2 regions of the Mesorhizobium sp. XAP4 genome follow, and region 1 is predicted to be linked to the other one. Evidence: predicted binding sites of a transcription regulator. Region 1 holds the regulator's gene; the other holds the start of a gene.

The links. Region 1 encodes PhoB, which activates phosphate uptake and scavenging genes when phosphate is short. Its sites were predicted from a motif close to TGTCATNNANCTGTCAT; they were not measured.
Region 2: ppk2 (polyphosphate kinase 2) is a predicted target of PhoB. The motif match lies at 2,875-2,891, and genes of this name have one in related genera.

The regions. Positions count from the first base shown of each region.
Region 1 covers NZ_JARIXW010000005.1:287,538-295,912, reverse strand. Annotated here, with positions in the region: gene P3C39_RS22825 (ATP-binding cassette domain-containing protein) at 1-397, opposite strand, end outside; gene P3C39_RS22820 (sugar ABC transporter permease) at 409-1,761, opposite strand; gene xylF (D-xylose ABC transporter substrate-binding protein) at 1,904-2,944, opposite strand; gene P3C39_RS22810 (ROK family protein) at 3,214-4,461, shown strand; gene phoB (phosphate regulon transcriptional regulator PhoB) at 4,478-5,167, opposite strand; gene phoU (phosphate signaling complex protein PhoU) at 5,184-5,891, opposite strand; gene pstB (phosphate ABC transporter ATP-binding protein PstB) at 5,918-6,736, opposite strand; gene pstA (phosphate ABC transporter permease PstA) at 6,754-8,070, opposite strand; gene pstC (phosphate ABC transporter permease subunit PstC) at 8,067-8,375, opposite strand, start outside.
Region 2 covers NZ_JARIXW010000007.1:142,608-150,982, forward strand. Annotated here, with positions in the region: gene P3C39_RS26895 (multidrug efflux MFS transporter) at 1-105, opposite strand, end outside; gene P3C39_RS26900 (GntR family transcriptional regulator) at 271-936, shown strand; gene P3C39_RS26905 (DUF982 domain-containing protein) at 1,050-1,283, shown strand; gene P3C39_RS26910 (hypothetical protein) at 1,350-1,502, opposite strand; gene P3C39_RS26915 (aldo/keto reductase) at 1,679-2,722, opposite strand; gene ppk2 (polyphosphate kinase 2) at 3,001-3,921, shown strand; gene P3C39_RS26925 (dihydrofolate reductase family protein) at 3,973-4,620, opposite strand; gene hemB (porphobilinogen synthase) at 4,838-5,869, opposite strand; gene P3C39_RS26935 (DUF2066 domain-containing protein) at 5,958-6,785, opposite strand; gene P3C39_RS26940 (enoyl-CoA hydratase/isomerase family protein) at 6,980-8,023, shown strand; gene P3C39_RS26945 (DUF6163 family protein) at 8,020-8,375, shown strand, end outside.

The sequences.
Region 1 (8,375 bases):
CCTTGCGCGCCTCGGCCTCCATGGCAACGTCGTCGAGCGTTCCCCAGGCGGTCATCAACTCGCGGCCGAGGAACAGATTGGCGGCGGCGTCGACATTGTCGGCCAACGCCAGCGTCTGGTAGATCGTCTCGATGCCGTATTTCTTGGCGTCGCGCGGGTTGGAGATCGATGCCTCCTCGCCGTTGACGAAGATCTGGCCCGAATCGCGCTTGTAGGCGCCGGACAGGATCTTGATCAATGTCGACTTGCCGGCGCCATTATGGCCGAGCAGCGCCACGACCTCGCCGGGGAAAAGATCGATCGAGGCGTCGTCGACGGCGCGGATGCCGCCAAACGCGATCGAGATGTTCCTCATGTCGATCAGCGCGGTGGCTGCAGGAGCAGTCTTGTCAGTCATGGCATGCCCTCCTAGACGCGCTTGCGATAGACGGTGTCGAGCCACACGGCGATCACCAGTACGGCGCCGACGACGATGCTCTGCAGCGGCGAGTCGACACCAAGCAGCACCATGCCGGACTGCAGCGATTGCATCAGCAGGGCGCCGAGCATGGCGCCGATGATCGTTCCCGACCCGCCGGCTAGCGACGTGCCACCGATCACGGCGGCTGCAATGACGAGCAGCTCGTCGAGCGTTCCAAGCACGTTGGTGGCCGAATTCTGCCGGGCCGACGAGATCGCCGCGGCAATCGTGGCCAGCACGCCCATGATCATGAACACCTTCACGGTGATCCAGCGCGTGTTGATGCCGGCGAGATTGGCCGCCTCGGGATTGCCGCCGATGGCGAAGACATAGCGGCCGAAACGGGTGCGGTTGGTGATGAAGGTCATGACCAGCCCGACGGCGACCGCCATCAGCACCGGTATGGCGATACCGTGGGCGATGAACAGGCCGCCTTCGGGAACGGTGATGTTGTTGGCGACCGCATATCTGTTCACGATGCCGATCGGCCAGGGGTAGGAGTTGGCGAGCCAGACCGCACCCATGATGGCGCCGCAGGTGACGACACCGAGCAGCGCCTCGGCCCAGATCGGACGTAGCGGAAAACGGAAACGCTTGCGCTGCACCCGCCCGTTGAACAGCCCAAACACCACGGCGAGGCAGGCGACGATCCCGACAACCCAGCTCCAGGTTGCGCCGATCGATCCCGCCGGCCCGCCGCCCATCAGCTGAAAGGTGGCGTTAAGCGGCGCCACGGTCTGGCCTGATGTGACCCACCAGGCAGCACCGCGCCAGACCAGCAGGCCGCCCAGCGTCACGATAAAGGCGGGCACTTCGAGATAGGCGATGACGAAGCCTTGAAAGGCGCCGATCAACAGGCCGAGCGCCAGGCCGATGACCAGCGCCAGGACCCAGATCCACGGATTGCCGAGTTCGAGCCCGACAAAACGCACCAGGAAATGCACCTGGGCAAATCCCATCACCATGCCGATCAGGCCCTCGGCGGAACCGACCGACAGGTCGATGTTGCGCATGACGATGACCAGCACCATGCCGCAGGCCATGATGGCGACCGCGGATGTCTGCACCGACAGGTTCCACAGATTGCGCGGCGTGAGAAAGGTGCGGCTGTCGAAATCGAGCGGATTGACGCCGAGGCGCAGGCTTGAAATGACATGCAGCCCAATCCAGATGACCAGCAGCGCGCCGATCATGCCGAGCATCCGGGTGTCGATCTCGGTCGCCTTCAGGAACCGGGCGACGGCGCCGAGTTCCGACGCGCGCGCCGTATCGGCCTGCGGGTTGGACGTCGTGTCGGTCATGATTTCCTCCCACCGGCTGGCCGTCTGACGCGCATGCCGGAGCCCAGCCTAGAAGCTATCCGCATGATGCGGAAACACAATTCTTTGAGAAAACGCCGCGGCTTTTGGGCCGCGGCGTTCAGATATTTCGAAGTGGTCCGGATCAGTTACAGGCCGCGACGGTGCCGGCAGCGACACCCGCGCAGACTTCGTCCTTCTTGATCCAGCCAGCGTCGATGACGACGTTGAGATTGTCCTTGGTGATGGCAACCGGAGTCAGGAACAGCGACTTGACGGTGTTGCCGCCCGGCGTCGTGAAGTCCTTGGCGCCGGCGATGTCGCTCGTCTTCTTGCCGTCGGCCAGTTGCGAGGCGATCTCGGCGGCATTCTTGCCGAGCTCGCGCGCGTCCTTCCACACCGACACGGTTTGCGTGCCCAGGGCGATGCGGTTCAGCGCGGCGTGGTCGCCGTCCTGCCCCGAGACCGGCACGGTGCCGGCCAAGCCTTGAGCCGTCAGCGCCGCGACGACGCCACCGGCAGTGCCGTCATTGGCCGCGACCACCGCGTCGACCTTGTTGTCGTTGGCGGTCAGGAACTGTTCCATGTTCTTCTGGGCGTTGGCGGGCAGCCAGCCATCCGTGTAGGCTTCGCCGACATTCTTGATCTTGCCGCTGTCGATGGCTTCCTTGAGCACTTCCATCGAGCCCGAGAACAGGAAGTCGGCATTGGGATCGGCACCGGAGCCCTTGATGAAGACGTAGTTGCCTTCCGGCTTGACCTTGAACACTTCGCGGGCCTGCATGCGGCCGACTTCCTTGTTGTCGAAGGTCAGATAGAAAACATCCTTGTTCTCGATCAACCGGTCATAGCCGACGACCGGAATGCCTTCGTCCAGGGCTTTCTGCACGGCCGGGCCGATGGCCGAAGCATCCTGCGCCAGGATGATCAGGGAATTGGCGCCCTGCGAGATCAGGCTTTCGACGTCCGTAAGCTGCTTGCCGGGATTGGACTGCGCATCGGCGGAGATGTACTTGTCGCCGGCGGCCTCGATCGCCGTCTTCATGGCGGCCTCGTCGGTCTTCCAGCGTTCCTCCTGGAAGTTGGACCACGAAACGCCGACGACTTTGTCCTTCGCCTGCGCGACAGACGCGAGCGTCAGCGACATGGCGGCACCCGCCAGGATGGCGGCTGTGAATCTTTTCATATTATCCTCCCTGCGCCGCGTATGGCGCGACCAAACTGGCCCGAAGGCCGGCACAAAGGCCCTATTTTTTCGAGCCTCGAAAAAATACTGGGCCAACGCCCGAACGCTGTCAACATCGATTCTGATGGATTTTGATGTCGTTTCGAATTTTTTTCGGGCCTCGGAATAAATAAATGACACGGCGCGCGGCTTCTGCCAGTATTTGACCGCGTCACCGACAGCGTTCCAGGGCAGGAAGAACCGCGGCGACCGGGAGGATATGAAAGAGCATGTCGGTCGGAATCCGCCACGACGATTTGCGCCGCCGCAACCGCGCGATGGTGATCGCCGCGGTGCGCCGCGCCGGACAGCCGTCGCGCACCGAGATCGCCGCAACCACAAGCCTCAGCCATTCGACGATCTCGGCGATCTCATCCGACCTGATCGTCGAAGGCATCCTGACCGAAAGCAAGCCGAGCGAGGCCGGCTCGCTCAAACGCGGCCGTCCGCAGGTCGGCCTCAGCCTCAATCCGGAAGCGGCCGCGGTAATGACCGTGGTGCTGTCGCTGAACTTCCTCTCGGTCGCCGTCATCGACTATGCCGGCCAGGTAATATCCGAGGAACAGCGCCGGCTCGACACGCTGACGATGTCGCGCGACTCGCTGATCGGTGAGTGCACGGCAATCGTGCGGCGCCGCCTGGAAGATCCCGACCTGGACGTGCGCAGCATCGCTCGTATCGCGCTGGCCGTCCAGGGCATCACGGACACCCGTGCCCGCGCCATGCTGTGGTCGCCGATCACGCCGCACACCGACATCGCCTTCGCCGACATATTCGAAGAGGAGTTCGGCGTCCCCGCCATTATGGAGAACGACTGCAACATGATGGCGGTGGCGCTGCGCTGGCGCGATCCCGATCGTTACCGCGACGATTTCATCGCTATCCTTTTGTCGCACGGCATCGGCATGGGGCTGGTGCTGAAGGGCGAATTGTTCACCGGCACCCATTCCTCGGGCGGCGAATTCGGCCACATGATTCATCGGCCGAACGGGGCGCTGTGTCGCTGCGGACGGCGCGGCTGCGTCGAAGCCTATGCCGGCAATTATGCCATCTGGCGCAACGCGCGGCAGATGGGCGAGGATGCAGAACCCGTCGCCGATGTCAGCGACGTCGACATGCGCGCCCTGGCTGCCGCCGCCCGCGAGAGGGACGGGCCCGAACGGGAAGCCTATCGCAAGGCCGGCGAAGCGCTCGGCTACGGCCTCGGCAGCCTGTTTGCGCTGATCGATCCGGCGCCGGTCGCCATGGTCGGCGTCAGCGCCGCCGCCTTCGACCTGATCGAGCCGGCATTGCGGCAAGCGATTGCCCAGACCGCCGGCGGCCAGCATTCCAAGTCGATTTCCTTCGACACCGAGCCGAACGAACTGCCGCTGATCCGCGAAGGCTGCGCCATGCGGGCGCTGATCTTCGTCGATCAGGAGATTTTTGCGCCGGGCGTGCAGGCGAGATCCGGTCTCGGCGGCAAGAACGTGGCGTGAGTTCAAACGAGGGAGTTCAGTCCTCGCGAATGGCGTAACCCGCCCCACGGATGGTGCGGATGACATCGGGCATACGGCCGTTGTTGACCGCCTTGCGCAGCCGGCCGACATGCACATCGACCGTGCGTTCGTCGATGTAGATCGTCTCGCCCCAGACATTGTCGAGCAGTTGGCTGCGCGAGAACACGCGGCCTGGATGGCGCATCATGAATTCAAGCAGGCGGAATTCCGTCGGCCCGAGCCGGATCTCGCTCTTCTTGCGATAGACACGGTGCGATTCGCGATCGAGCACGATATCGCCGACCTTCAGCACGCTGGACAGCACTTCCGGCTTGGCCCGGCGCAGCAGCGCCTTGACCCTGGCCATGAACTCCGGCGTCGAGAAAGGCTTGACCAGATAGTCGTCGGCACCGGTCGAGAGGCCGCGCACGCGGTCGCTTTCCTCGCCTCGCGCGGTCAGCATGATGATCGGCAGCCGCTCGGTCTCGGGACGCATCCTTAGCCGGCGGCAGAGTTCGATACCGGAAACCGCAGGCACCATCCAGTCGAGCACCAGAAGGTCTGGAACGTTCTCCTGCAGCCGGATTTCGGCCTCGTCGCCGCGCGTCACCACCTCGACCTGGTAACCTTCGGATTCGAGATTGTAGCGGAGCAGCACGCCTAGCGGCTCCTCATCCTCCACCACCATGATGCGTGGCGCGATCATCGGCTGGTCACCCCTGTCATGCCGCTGGCGCGGACATTGCCGTCTCGTCCTGCTTCGGACGGTTGGCTGGCAACTGCGTGCCGGTCAAAACATAATAGGCATTTTCGGCGATGTTGGTCACGTGGTCGCCGATCCGCTCGAGGTTCTTGGCGCAAAACAACAGGTGCGTGCACGCCGTGATGTTGCGCGGATCTTCCATCATGTAGGTCAGAAGTTCGCGGAACACCGATGTGTATTTGACGTCGATGCGTTCATCATTGTTTCTGAGCGTGGCAAGCGCTGCCGCGTCAGCGGCGGCATACTCGTCGACGACCCCCTGCACCTGGATCAGCACCAGCTGCGCCATCGCGTCGATCGAATGCGAAAGGTCGTGCGGCGTGACGCTCAGCCCGACAGTGCCGACGCGCTTGGCGATGTTCTTGGCAAGGTCACCGATGCGCTCGAGGTCGCCGGCCATGCGGATCGAACCGACTACCGCACGCAGATCGTTGGCCATTGGCTGGCGCTTGGCGATCAGCGTGATAGCACGATCGTCCAGCTCGCGCTGGCGTGCATCCATGATGGCGTCGTCGGAAACCACCCGCTGCGCCAGCGCATTGTCCGAATTGAGCAAAGCCCTGGTCGAGCCACCGACCATCGAGCGGGCGAGATCGCCCATGTCGCGGATCAGCTGGCTGATCTGCTCCAGATCCTCATCGAAAGATGCGACGGTATGTTCACCCATGATCTTCGTCCCTCATATGCCAGAGATCAGCCGAACCGGCCGGTGATGTAGTCCTGGGTGCGTTTGTCGTCGGGGGTGGTGAACATCTTGTCGGTGGCGCCCTCCTCGACCAGATAGCCAAGATGGAACATCGCGGTGCGCTGCGACACGCGCGCTGCCTGCTGCATCGAATGGGTGACGATGACGATCGTATAGTTCTGACGCAGTTCGTCGATAAGTTCCTCGACGCGAGCGGTGGCGATCGGGTCGAGCGCCGAACACGGTTCGTCCATCAGGATCACCTCGGGTGACACGGCGATGGCGCGTGCAATGCACAGGCGCTGCTGCTGGCCACCGGAAAGACCCGTGCCAGGTTCCTGCAAACGGTCCTTGACCTCGTTCCAGATCGCCGCCTTCTTCAGGCTGGACTCGACGATCTGATCCATGTCGGCCTTGCGCTTGGCCAATCCGTGGATGCGCGGCCCATAGGCGACGTTCTCGTAGATCGACTTGGGGAACGGATTGGGTTTCTGGAACACCATGCCGACGCGCGCCCTGAGTTCGACGACATCGATGTTCTTGTCGTAGATGTCCTCTTCGTCGAGCGTGATCTTGCCGGTTACCCGTGCTGAATCGATGGTGTCGTTCATGCGATTGAGGCAGCGCAGGAAGGTGGACTTGCCGCAGCCGGAGGGGCCGATCAGCGCCGTCACCTGGTTCAGGCGGACGTCGAGATCGACGTCGAACAGCGCCTGCTTCTCGCCGTAGAACACGCCGACCTTGTCGCCGCGCATTTTGATCACTTCGTTCGACTTCATCTTGTCGCCCACTGCGTTTTCAAGGGACTGTTCGGTCATGATGTTCATACCAAAATGCCTTTTTTCTACCAGCGCCGCTCGAACCGACGCCGAAGCACGATCGCGGTGATGTTCATGGCCATGAGGAAGACGAGCAGGATGATGATGGCGCCGGACATACGCTCGACGAAGGCGCGTTCGGCCTCGTTCGCCCACATATAGATCTGCACCGGCAGCGCGGTGGCCGGATCGAAAGGCGTCGTCGGTGGATCGGCGACGAAGGCGACCATGCCGATCAACAGCAGAGGCGCGGTTTCGCCGAGCGCGCGCGCAAGACCGATGATAGTGCCGGTGAGGATGCCGGGTGCGGCAAGCGGCAGGATGTGCTGGAACACCATCTGCATCTTGGAGGCGCCAAGGCCGAGAGCTGCCGAGCGGATCGACGGCGGCACCGCGGCAAGCGCGGCGCGCGTCGCGATGATGATCGTCGGCAGCGTCATCAGCGTCAGCACCAGGCCACCGACGAAAGCGGCGGAGCGCGGCATGCCCAGGAAATTGATAAACACCGCGAGGCCGAGCAAGCCGAAGACGATTGACGGCACTGCGGCCAGATTGTTGATGTTGACCTCGATAAGGTCGGTGAAACGGTTCTTCTTGGCGAATTCCTCCAGATAGATGGAGGCGGCGACGCCGATCGGCAGCGCGAGCAGCAGCACGATCACCATCATATAAAACGAGCCGATGATCGCCACGCCCATGCCCGAGGTTTCCGGGCGGCTGGAGGCGCCGTAGGTGAACAGGCCGCTGTTGAAGTGCTCGGCCATCGCGCCCTCGGCCTTGAGCTTGTTCATCCAGGCGATCTGCTGGTCCGAGACCTTGCGTCGCGCTTCCTCGACACTGAGGTCGATCTGGCCCTTGAAAGCCGAGTCGAGATTGGCGGCGGCGAGGATGTTGACGTCGCGTGTCGTGCCGATCACCGAGGGATCGGCGGCAACGATGTCGCGCAACTGGACGCGGGCGCCTTCCGAAAGGAAGCCCTTGAGCTTCTGGATCATCGGCTTGTCATCAGGAGAAATGCCGAGCTTGGCCACCAGCGCGTTTTCTGCGAGCTTGGGATAATTCGCCTTGATCAGAACGCTCGGATCGGTTGCGCGCTTGCCGGAAGGATCGATCACCTTCTCGTCGAACGTGATCGGCAGCGATACCGTCGTCTGCCAGAAGGCGGTGTAGCCTTTCGAGACGATGGTGATCAGCATGATTGCCAGGAACGCCAGGCCTACGGAAATCGCCACGACGCCATAGATGCGGAAACGGCGTTCGGCGGCGTAACGGGCCTTCAGGCCGATGTCGCGGCGCGGATGGGCCGCCGGCCTGACCATCGTATCCATGGGAATGTCGGTCATTCGTACTGCTCCCGATATTTGCGCACGATGTAGAGCGCGACGATGTTCATCACCAGCGTCAGCGTGAACAGCGTCAGCCCGAGCGCGAAGGCGACCAGCGTCTGCGGCGAATTGAACTCGAGGTCGCCGGTGAGCTGGTTGACGATCTTGACGGTGATGGTCGTCATCGCCTCGAACGGGTTGATGGTGAGGTTGGCGGCGACGCCCGCCGCCAGCACGACAATCATCGTTTCGCCGATGGCGCGCGAGGCAGTCAGCAGGATGGCGCCGACGATGCCGGGCAGTGCCGCCGGCAGGATCACCCG
Region 2 (8,375 bases), on a different contig from region 1:
CATGGCGACAAGCGTCGAAAACGAACCGGCGAAGCACACGAACAGATTGCGCCGCCAGTGGATGTTGTAGGTGCTGTCGGTCGCCGGGGGCGTGCTCTGCTGCATGTCGTATGTCCTGTCCCAGCAACTCTTCTATCGATGCTTGCTGCGGATACCAATTTGGGATACCAAGATGGTGCACGTCATGGACGCAAGCTTGGCCGCTGTCAATGCAACCTGTCGAACGTGATCGGCAAGACGATCGCAAACGGCCAAAAGGTGGAAACGACAATGTCGCAGATGCACAGCGTCGAAAAACAGCTTCGGCAGATGATCCTGGGCCTCGAGATCGGTCCCGGCGAAAAGCTGACCGAGCGCTGGATCGAGAGCCGTTTCGGTGCATCGCGAACCCCGGTCAGGGCAGCACTTCTGCGGCTCGAGACCGAGGGGCTGGTCGGCAGGGACGGGCGCGGCTGGACGGTGTCGCCGATCAATCTGGCTGAACTCGAGCAGATCGCCGTCTACAGGGAGGCGGTCGAGGTTGCGGCAGTTCGCCTGACATGCAGCCTGGCGGACCGGAGCGCCATCGATGTCATCCAGGCGATGCTCGAATCCTGCGACAACGACACGCCGCGCGAGGAATGGCATCGCGTCGGCATGGATTTTCACATCGAACTGGCGCGTCTGTCAGGCAATGAATTCCTGTTCCGGGCGGTCCGCGATGCCATGACGCGCCTGTCACGGGCGCGCTGGCTGGAGGTTCGCGACGAAGCGGCCCTCAGCCGCGCCTGGGCCGAACATCGCGCCATACTGGCGGCGGCACGCCGTGGCGACGCCGATGAAGCTGCGCGCCTGCTCTCGGTCCACATCGTCGGCAGCCGCGACCGGCTGGTGACGTCGCTCGCCAACGATCGGCGCGGTCTTCGCGCCAGAGGCTTTGCCGTCGTTGCTGCTTAAGGTGGATGAAGGGGCGCAAAGCGGCGTCTGGACGTGTGCGCACTTTCGCCCTCGCTTCGCAGACGCCGATGGCGTAAGGAGCGGCGATGGAAAACAACCGATTTGAAACACCTGTGACTGTGAAGTCAGTCGCGGCGGGAAGCACTCAGCTCTTGCGCACGGCGCGTGAGGCTTCCGACTACCTCCTCAACAGCTGGCCCGGCAAGCGCAGCCCCAAGCATCGCGCGGCCCTGCAGGCCTGCCATGACGCACTCGCCGGCGACAAGCCGGCGATGAACGCCAGGCGCGCCTTCATTGCGGCGGCGCGCGAAGTGGACGTCTTTGTCAGCGACAAGGCGCCGGCCTGACACAAGGCGACATCCGAGGCGGCAATCCGGATTGAGGCACGGCCCGCATCTGCGGGCCTTTTGCCGTCACTTTGCCGTTTCGGTTTCGGCTTCAGTCTCGTCTTCGGGCTTCGAACGTTCCCTCGCTGCAACCTTGGCTGCCAGCTTCTCGGCCTTCTTGGCCGCCTTCTGGCGGTCGCGTTCCTTGCGTTCCTGATCGTAGTTTGGTGGTCGCGCCATATCGGCTCCTTTTTCACTGCCTCGCGGCTCTGGTCCTGCCTAGGAGCATTAGCCGTCAAACACAACAGCTGAAGCGATAGTGCGTCGATGATGGCCAGGCTTGCAAGATGCGCGCCGCAATGATGGGGCCACGCCCATCACTGCGGCGGCGATACCTATCGCCATCGATTTGCCGATCAGATGCCGCTTCGGTCAATCACCAGATCGGCGGCACCAAAACGGTCCTTTGCCGCCAGCTGCTGGTGCCAGTAGGGATAGAGCAGGGGCGGCCGGCTGACCGCGTCGAGGCGCGCGCGCTCCTCGCCCGAAAGCACCAGGCTTGCCGCCGCGATGTTGTCCAGGAACTGCGTTTCCGTCCTGCCGCCGATCACCAGGGAACTGATGGACGGCCGGCCAAGCAGCCAGGCCAGCGCCACCTGCGCTGCCGACACGCCGCGCTGCGCGCCGATCTCCACAAGCACATCGACGATCCGCCACAGCCGGTCCTCGTCGCGGATCGGTGGTTCCGACCAGCCCGCGAGTTGGCGGGCGGTGGGGCTGTCACGGCGGTATTTGCCGGACAGCAATCCGCCGGCAAGCGGGCTCCAGACCAGAACGCCCAGCCCCTGGTCGACGGAAATCGGCAGCAGTTCGTACTCCGCTTCGCGCGCTTCCAGCGTGTAGTGGATCTGCTGCGTGATGAAGCGCGGCTGATGACGGCTGTCGCTGATGCCGAGCGCCTTCATCACCTGCCAGCCGGAATAGTTGGAGCAGCCGACATAGCGGATCTTGCCCTGGGCAACCAGCGTGTCGAGCGCGCCGATGGTTTCCTCCAGCGGCGTCACGCCATCCCATTCGTGCAGGAAATAGATGTCGATGACGTCGGTCTTGAGCCGCTTCAGGCTCTTCTCGCATTCCCGGATCAGGTGATGGCGCGACAGGCCTTCATCGTTTGGACCTTTGCCGATCCGCATCCGTGCCTTAGAGGCGATCAGCACGTCGCCCTTGCGCTTGCCGCCGAGCGCTTCGCCGATGATCTCTTCCGAAATGCCGTTCGAATAGACATTGGCGGTGTCGATGACATTGATGCCGGCGTCGATACAGAGATCGATCATCCGGCGCGCTTCGTCGAGATCCGTCTTGCCGACCGCCGAAAAAGCTCCGGCGCCGCCGAACGTCATGGTCCCCATGGTCAGTGTCGAAACTTTCAGGCCGGAACGGCCGAGGGTGCGGTATTCCATGTCGGTCCTCGCGATTGCATTGGGAAAGGGCTGGGGAGGGTGCCCGAATAAGGCCGCTATTTGTAGGACAATTTGGGCGACGTGTCTCCATGCCAGCGCGGCGGATCGATCATGCCTGGCTGGACCGACGGCGGCGGTAACCATGCTCGCGCTGCAATAAAACCGTCATTGCAGGCCTATATGGAAGTCGGCTCAGGTGTTGCCGTTCCCGGGCTGTAGGCCGGGAGTTTGGGGCGCCGGACGTGGATCGACAGAGCTTGCAAGTGGAGCAGCCGATAATGACCGAGCTAAAACAGAATTCTCCGGCCAGGGATTGGCTTGAAGCCGAGCTCGCCGACACGCTTGACGAAGACTATGAGCTCGAAATGTCGGAGCCGGCGCTGTCGATGGAGATCGCCAAGATCTACAAGAACTCGCATCCGCCTTCGATCGATCGCATGCAGTATTTTCGCGACCTGATCACCCTGCAGTCCGAATTGATCAAGCTGCAGTCCTGGGTCGCCCACCACAAGAAGAAGCTGGTGGTGATCTTCGAGGGACGCGATTCGGCCGGCAAGGGCGGTGTCATCAAACGCATCACCCAGCGCCTCAACCCGCGCATCTGCCGTGTCGTCGCACTGCCGGCGCCGACGGAGCGCGAAAAGTCGCAATGGTATTTCCAGCGCTATGTCCCGCATCTGCCGGCCGGCGGCGAGATCGTGCTGTTCGACCGCTCATGGTACAACCGCTCGGGCGTCGAGCGGGTGATGGGCTTTGCCCAGCCCGATCAGGTCGAAGAATTCTTCCACGACGTGCCGGAATTCGAGCGCATGCTGGTCCGCTCGGGCATCACCGTGGTCAAATACTGGTTCTCGATCACCGACGAGGAACAGCAGATGCGCTTCCTGATGCGCATCCACGATCCGATGAAACAGTGGAAACTGTCGCCGATGGACCTGCAGTCGCGCGTGCGCTGGGAGCAGTACACCAAGGCCAAGGAAGAGACCTTCGCCCGCACCAACATCCCGGAAGCGCCCTGGTTCATCGTCGAGGGCAACGACAAGAAACGCGCGCGGCTGAACTGCATCGACCATCTGCTCAAGCAGCTGCCTTACGAGGAAGTGCCGCACGAGGAGATCACTTTGCCGGAGCGCGTCTTCAACCCCGAATACGAACGCCAGGTGCTGCCGCGCGAGCTCTACGTGCCGGAGAAGTATTGAGGCAGACGAAGCTGCGATCTCCCCCACGAGGGGGGAGATTGGCTCTCCACCTTACGCCCGCTTGATGGTGACGTGCGTTGCGAGCGGGGTCGCCACCTGCTCGCTGCAGACATAGCCGAGCTTGAGCATGTCCAGGCCGGCAAAAAGGTTCTCGCCCGTGCCCAGCAGCACCGGCGCGATCGCCAGATGCATCTCGTCGATCAGTTTTTCCTGCAGATATTGCCGTATGGTGGCGACGCCGCCGCCGACCCGCACATCCTTGCCGCCAGCGGCAGCCTTGGCCCGTTCAAGAGCTGAATGGATGCCGTCGACGACGAAGTGGAAAGTGGTGCCGCCCTCCATCGTGATCGGTTCCCGCTTGTGATGGGTCAGCACGAAAACCGGCACATGATAGGGCGGGTTGTCGCCCCACCAGCCTTTCCAGCTGTCGTCAGGCCATTCGCCGCGGATCGGTCCGAACATGTTGCGGCCGAGGATCCAGGCGCCGACATTTTCGAAGCTGCGCGCCGCGAACGCCTCGTTGACGTCGGTGGTGCCGCCATCTTGTCCGAGCACCATCTCGCGGAAGGTGCGGGTGTCGACAAACCACTTGTGCAAGGATTCCCCACCGACGCCGAGCGGATTTTGCAGATCCTGATCGGGACCGGCGCCATAGCCGTCGAGCGATAGGGTGAAAGCGTTGACGCGAAGTTTGGACATGCGAGCCTCCTCGATAACCGATTGTGTTTTGCAAGCAGTTTTTTGTAACAAACCGATTGTGAATTGCAAGCGGTATTTTCAAGCTCAAACGAAGCCCACGCAACGGTCAAGTGGCCCTCGCTATGGATTCCCCGGCCAAGAGCCGGAAATTGGTATGGATGTCGAAGCGGATTGGCCGACATTGCTCGCCGCGACCGGCCGTCGTCGCGAAGAGAAATTACCCCTTCAGCATCTCCGCCACTTCGGGTGCGAAATAGGTCAGGATGCCGTCGCAGCCGGCGCGCTTGAAGGCGAGCAGCGATTCCAGCATTGCCTTCTCGCCGTCGATCCAGCCATTGGCGCCTGCCGCCTTGATCATCGAATATTCGCCCGACACCTGGTAGGCGAAGGTCGGCATCTGGAACTCGTCCTTCAGCCGCCGGATGATGTCGAGATAGGGCAGGCCGGGCTTGACCATCAGCATGTCGGCGCCCTCGGCGATGTCCTGTTCGGCCTCTCTCACCGCCTCGTCCGAATTGGCATGGTCGATGTAATAGGTCTTCTTGTCGCCCTTGAGCAGACCGGCGGTGCCCACCGCCTCGCGATAGGGTCCGTAGAAGGCCGAGGCGAATTTGGTCGCATAGGACATGATCGCCACGTCCTGAAAACCATTGGCATCGAGCGCGTCGCGGATGGCGCCGATGCGGCCGTCCATCATGTCGGACGGTGCGATGATGTCGGCGCCGGCGGCCGCCTGGATGACTGCGGCGGCGGTCACCTGTTCCACTGTCTCGTCGTTGACGATGATGCCGTCGCGCAGGATGCCGTCATGGCCGTGGCTGGTGAATGGGTCGAGCGCTGCGTCGGTGATGATGCCGATCTGCGGTACCGCATCCTTGATCGCACGGGTGGCGCGGTTGATCACATTGTCGGGATCGAGGATGTGCGAGCCGGTCTGGTCGCGCAGCGAGATGTCCACATTGGGGAAGGTGGCGAGGGCGGGAATGCCGAGTTTTGCCGCGCGCTCTGCCTCCTTGACGGCGAGATCGATCGACAGGCGGAAGACGCCGGGCATGGCGGCGATAGGCTCGCGGATACCCTTGCCCTCGACGACGAAGATCGGCCAGATCAAATCGTCGACCGTGAGCCGGTTCTCCTGCACCAGACGGCGCGACCAGTCGGCCTTGCGCATACGGCGCAGACGGCGGCTGCCGGTGATCTCGTCGACGCCGCGCGCGCCGGCGGGCTTTGCGGGGGTGAATTTGTTCATCGCCAGTACTCTCGTTCGGGCAGGCTTTTACCACGAGCTCCCGCCGCTGACCAATGCGGCACGATTGTGCCAGCGACCGGGTCGAGGCCTATTCGGGTTGCCCATTGCCTGACAGAATCTGTGCCGCGCCCCTGATGGCGACACGGAAAGCCTCGTCGAAGCCGACACCGCGCACCTGCCAGACGTAGGTCTTGCCGGCCATGGCCAGCCGCCAGTCGGCGATCCAGCCCAGTTCCTTGTCGCTCCAGACGAGACTGCCGTAAAGCGCCTGGTCGGCGCCGGCTTTCTCCGCAAGGGTGTCGAGCTTCGTCATCTCGGCATTGCGAAGCGCCTGATCGTCCAATCCGGCCTGCGACAGCTGCGCCACCGTGGGAAAAGTCACCTGCATGGCCAGCGGTACGGCGGCATTGCCGAACGATTCGCGCATCAGCATGCCACGGTCGTCCTCGGCATCGAGCGCGTAATGCGTTGTTCCGCGCTCGGTCGCCAAAAACACCGCCAGCCGTGGCCGCTCGGTCAGCCACGGCCTGCTGCCGAGCGAAGCCAGCACCGGGTCGATGTCAGCAGGCTTGTACTGGCAGTAGAGATTATGAGGCCGATCGTACGTGCCCTGGTCGTCATGGTTGGGAATGCCTTCCATGCGGTCGCGATAGTGGAAACTGGCGACGAAGGTGCCGGCTTTGTCGCGCAATGCCGTCATTTCAGGTTTCGCCGGCAGGCGCTGATCGCCGGAAACCCGCACCAGAACCGCGTCGAGGCAGCGCTTGAAGCCGGACTGGCGGTTCTTCTCGTACTTGCCGTTGACGATGGTCTGCGAGCTGTAGAGGTCTTGCAAAGTCCCCGCCATGACCGGGTGAACAGCCAAGCAGAGGCTCAGCCCGATTGCCACCGGCGCAAGGTGCGAAAATCGAGTCATAAACAATCGTCCCGTTCGAAGACCCACCAGGTACGCTGCAATAAACTCTACCCAGTTTTCCGTATTGCAGCTCCATTTTTAGCACTGGCTCCTGGTCCGGGCCAGAGCTTGCACCGGTGTCCTCGCCATTGACGCACCCATGCGCCACGCTTTAGCACTTCAGTCCCGGCGGCCGGGAGAGGGATTCTTTCACGATGGATTTTGGCGGAGGCGACGAGATCCGCTTCGAACATCTGGGCCGGGCCGGCGTCGTCACCTTGACGCGGCCGCAGGCGCTCAATGCCTTGACGCACCGCATGATCGGGGCGCTCGACGCCGCTCTTTCCGCCTGGGAGGCCGACCAGGGCATCGACGTCATCGTCGTCAAGGCAGAGGGCAGGGCCTTTTCGGCCGGCGGCGATATCCTGCATGTCTATGAGACAGGCCGGGCGGGAAAACCGCCGGTCGAGTTCTTCGCCGACGAATACCGGCTCAACGCCCGCATCAACAGCTACAAGAAGCCCTATGTCGCCCTGATCGACGGTATCGTCATGGGTGGCGGCGTCGGCATCTCCTTCCACGGCTCGCACCGGGTGATGACCGAGAATGCCCAGTTTGCCATGCCGGAAGTCGGCATCGGCTTCTTTCCGGATGTTGGCGCCAGCCACCTGCTGCCCGATCTCGGCGGCTCCTTCGGCATGTATCTGGCGCTGACCGGCAATCGCATTCGATATGGCGATGCGCTGTGGTCTGGGCTGGCCACCCATACCATCAAGGCCGAGGACCAGGCTGGCTTCCTCGACCGGCTGGCGTTGACCGGCGATCCGGAATCGGTGCTGCGCGGCTTCTTCGTGCAGGCAAGGCGAGAAACCGACAGGCCGACGCTGGAGGCGATTGTCCGTCATTTTTCGCAACCGTCCCTGAACCGCGTCATCGACAGCCTCGAGCGTGCGGCCGCCGCCGATGAGTTCGCGGCAAAGACGCTGGCGACGATCCGCACCCGCTCGCCGACCAGCCTGCGCGTCGCCTGGCGGCAGATCAGCGCCGGACTGACGCTGTCCATGGAAGCCTGCATGAAGATGGAGTTCCGCATCCTCAACCGGATGCTCGCCGGCCATGATTTCTACGAAGGCATCCGCGCTGCCATCATCGACAAGGGCTCGAAGCCGCAATGGCGGCCGGCAAGCCTCGCTGCGGTCAGCGAAGCGGATGTCGATGCCTATTTCGCTCCGCTCGGCGAACGGGAACTCCTGATATGAGCGAGGTGACCTCAAGGCGCATCGTTCTGCAGCCCTCCGGGGTGGAGGTGATCTTCGCCTGGTTCCAGCGCGTCATATCGGGCTACTGCCTGCTGTTCGGCATTCTCTACTGGATCAAGCTGATCGGCTTTTATCCGGGCACACTGTGGCGTTTCGACCTGATGCCCGTGCACTGGCAGGTCGCGGCGGTGGTGCTCGCCGTGTTCTTTCCCTTTGCCGCTGCCGGCCTGTGGATGCTGGCGTCCTGGGGCCCGGTGATATGGTTCATTTGCGCGGTGACCGAGACGGTCATGTACGCCGGCTTTCCCGAGTTGTTCGGCCACCGCTTGCTGATTGTCGTCTCGCATGCGGC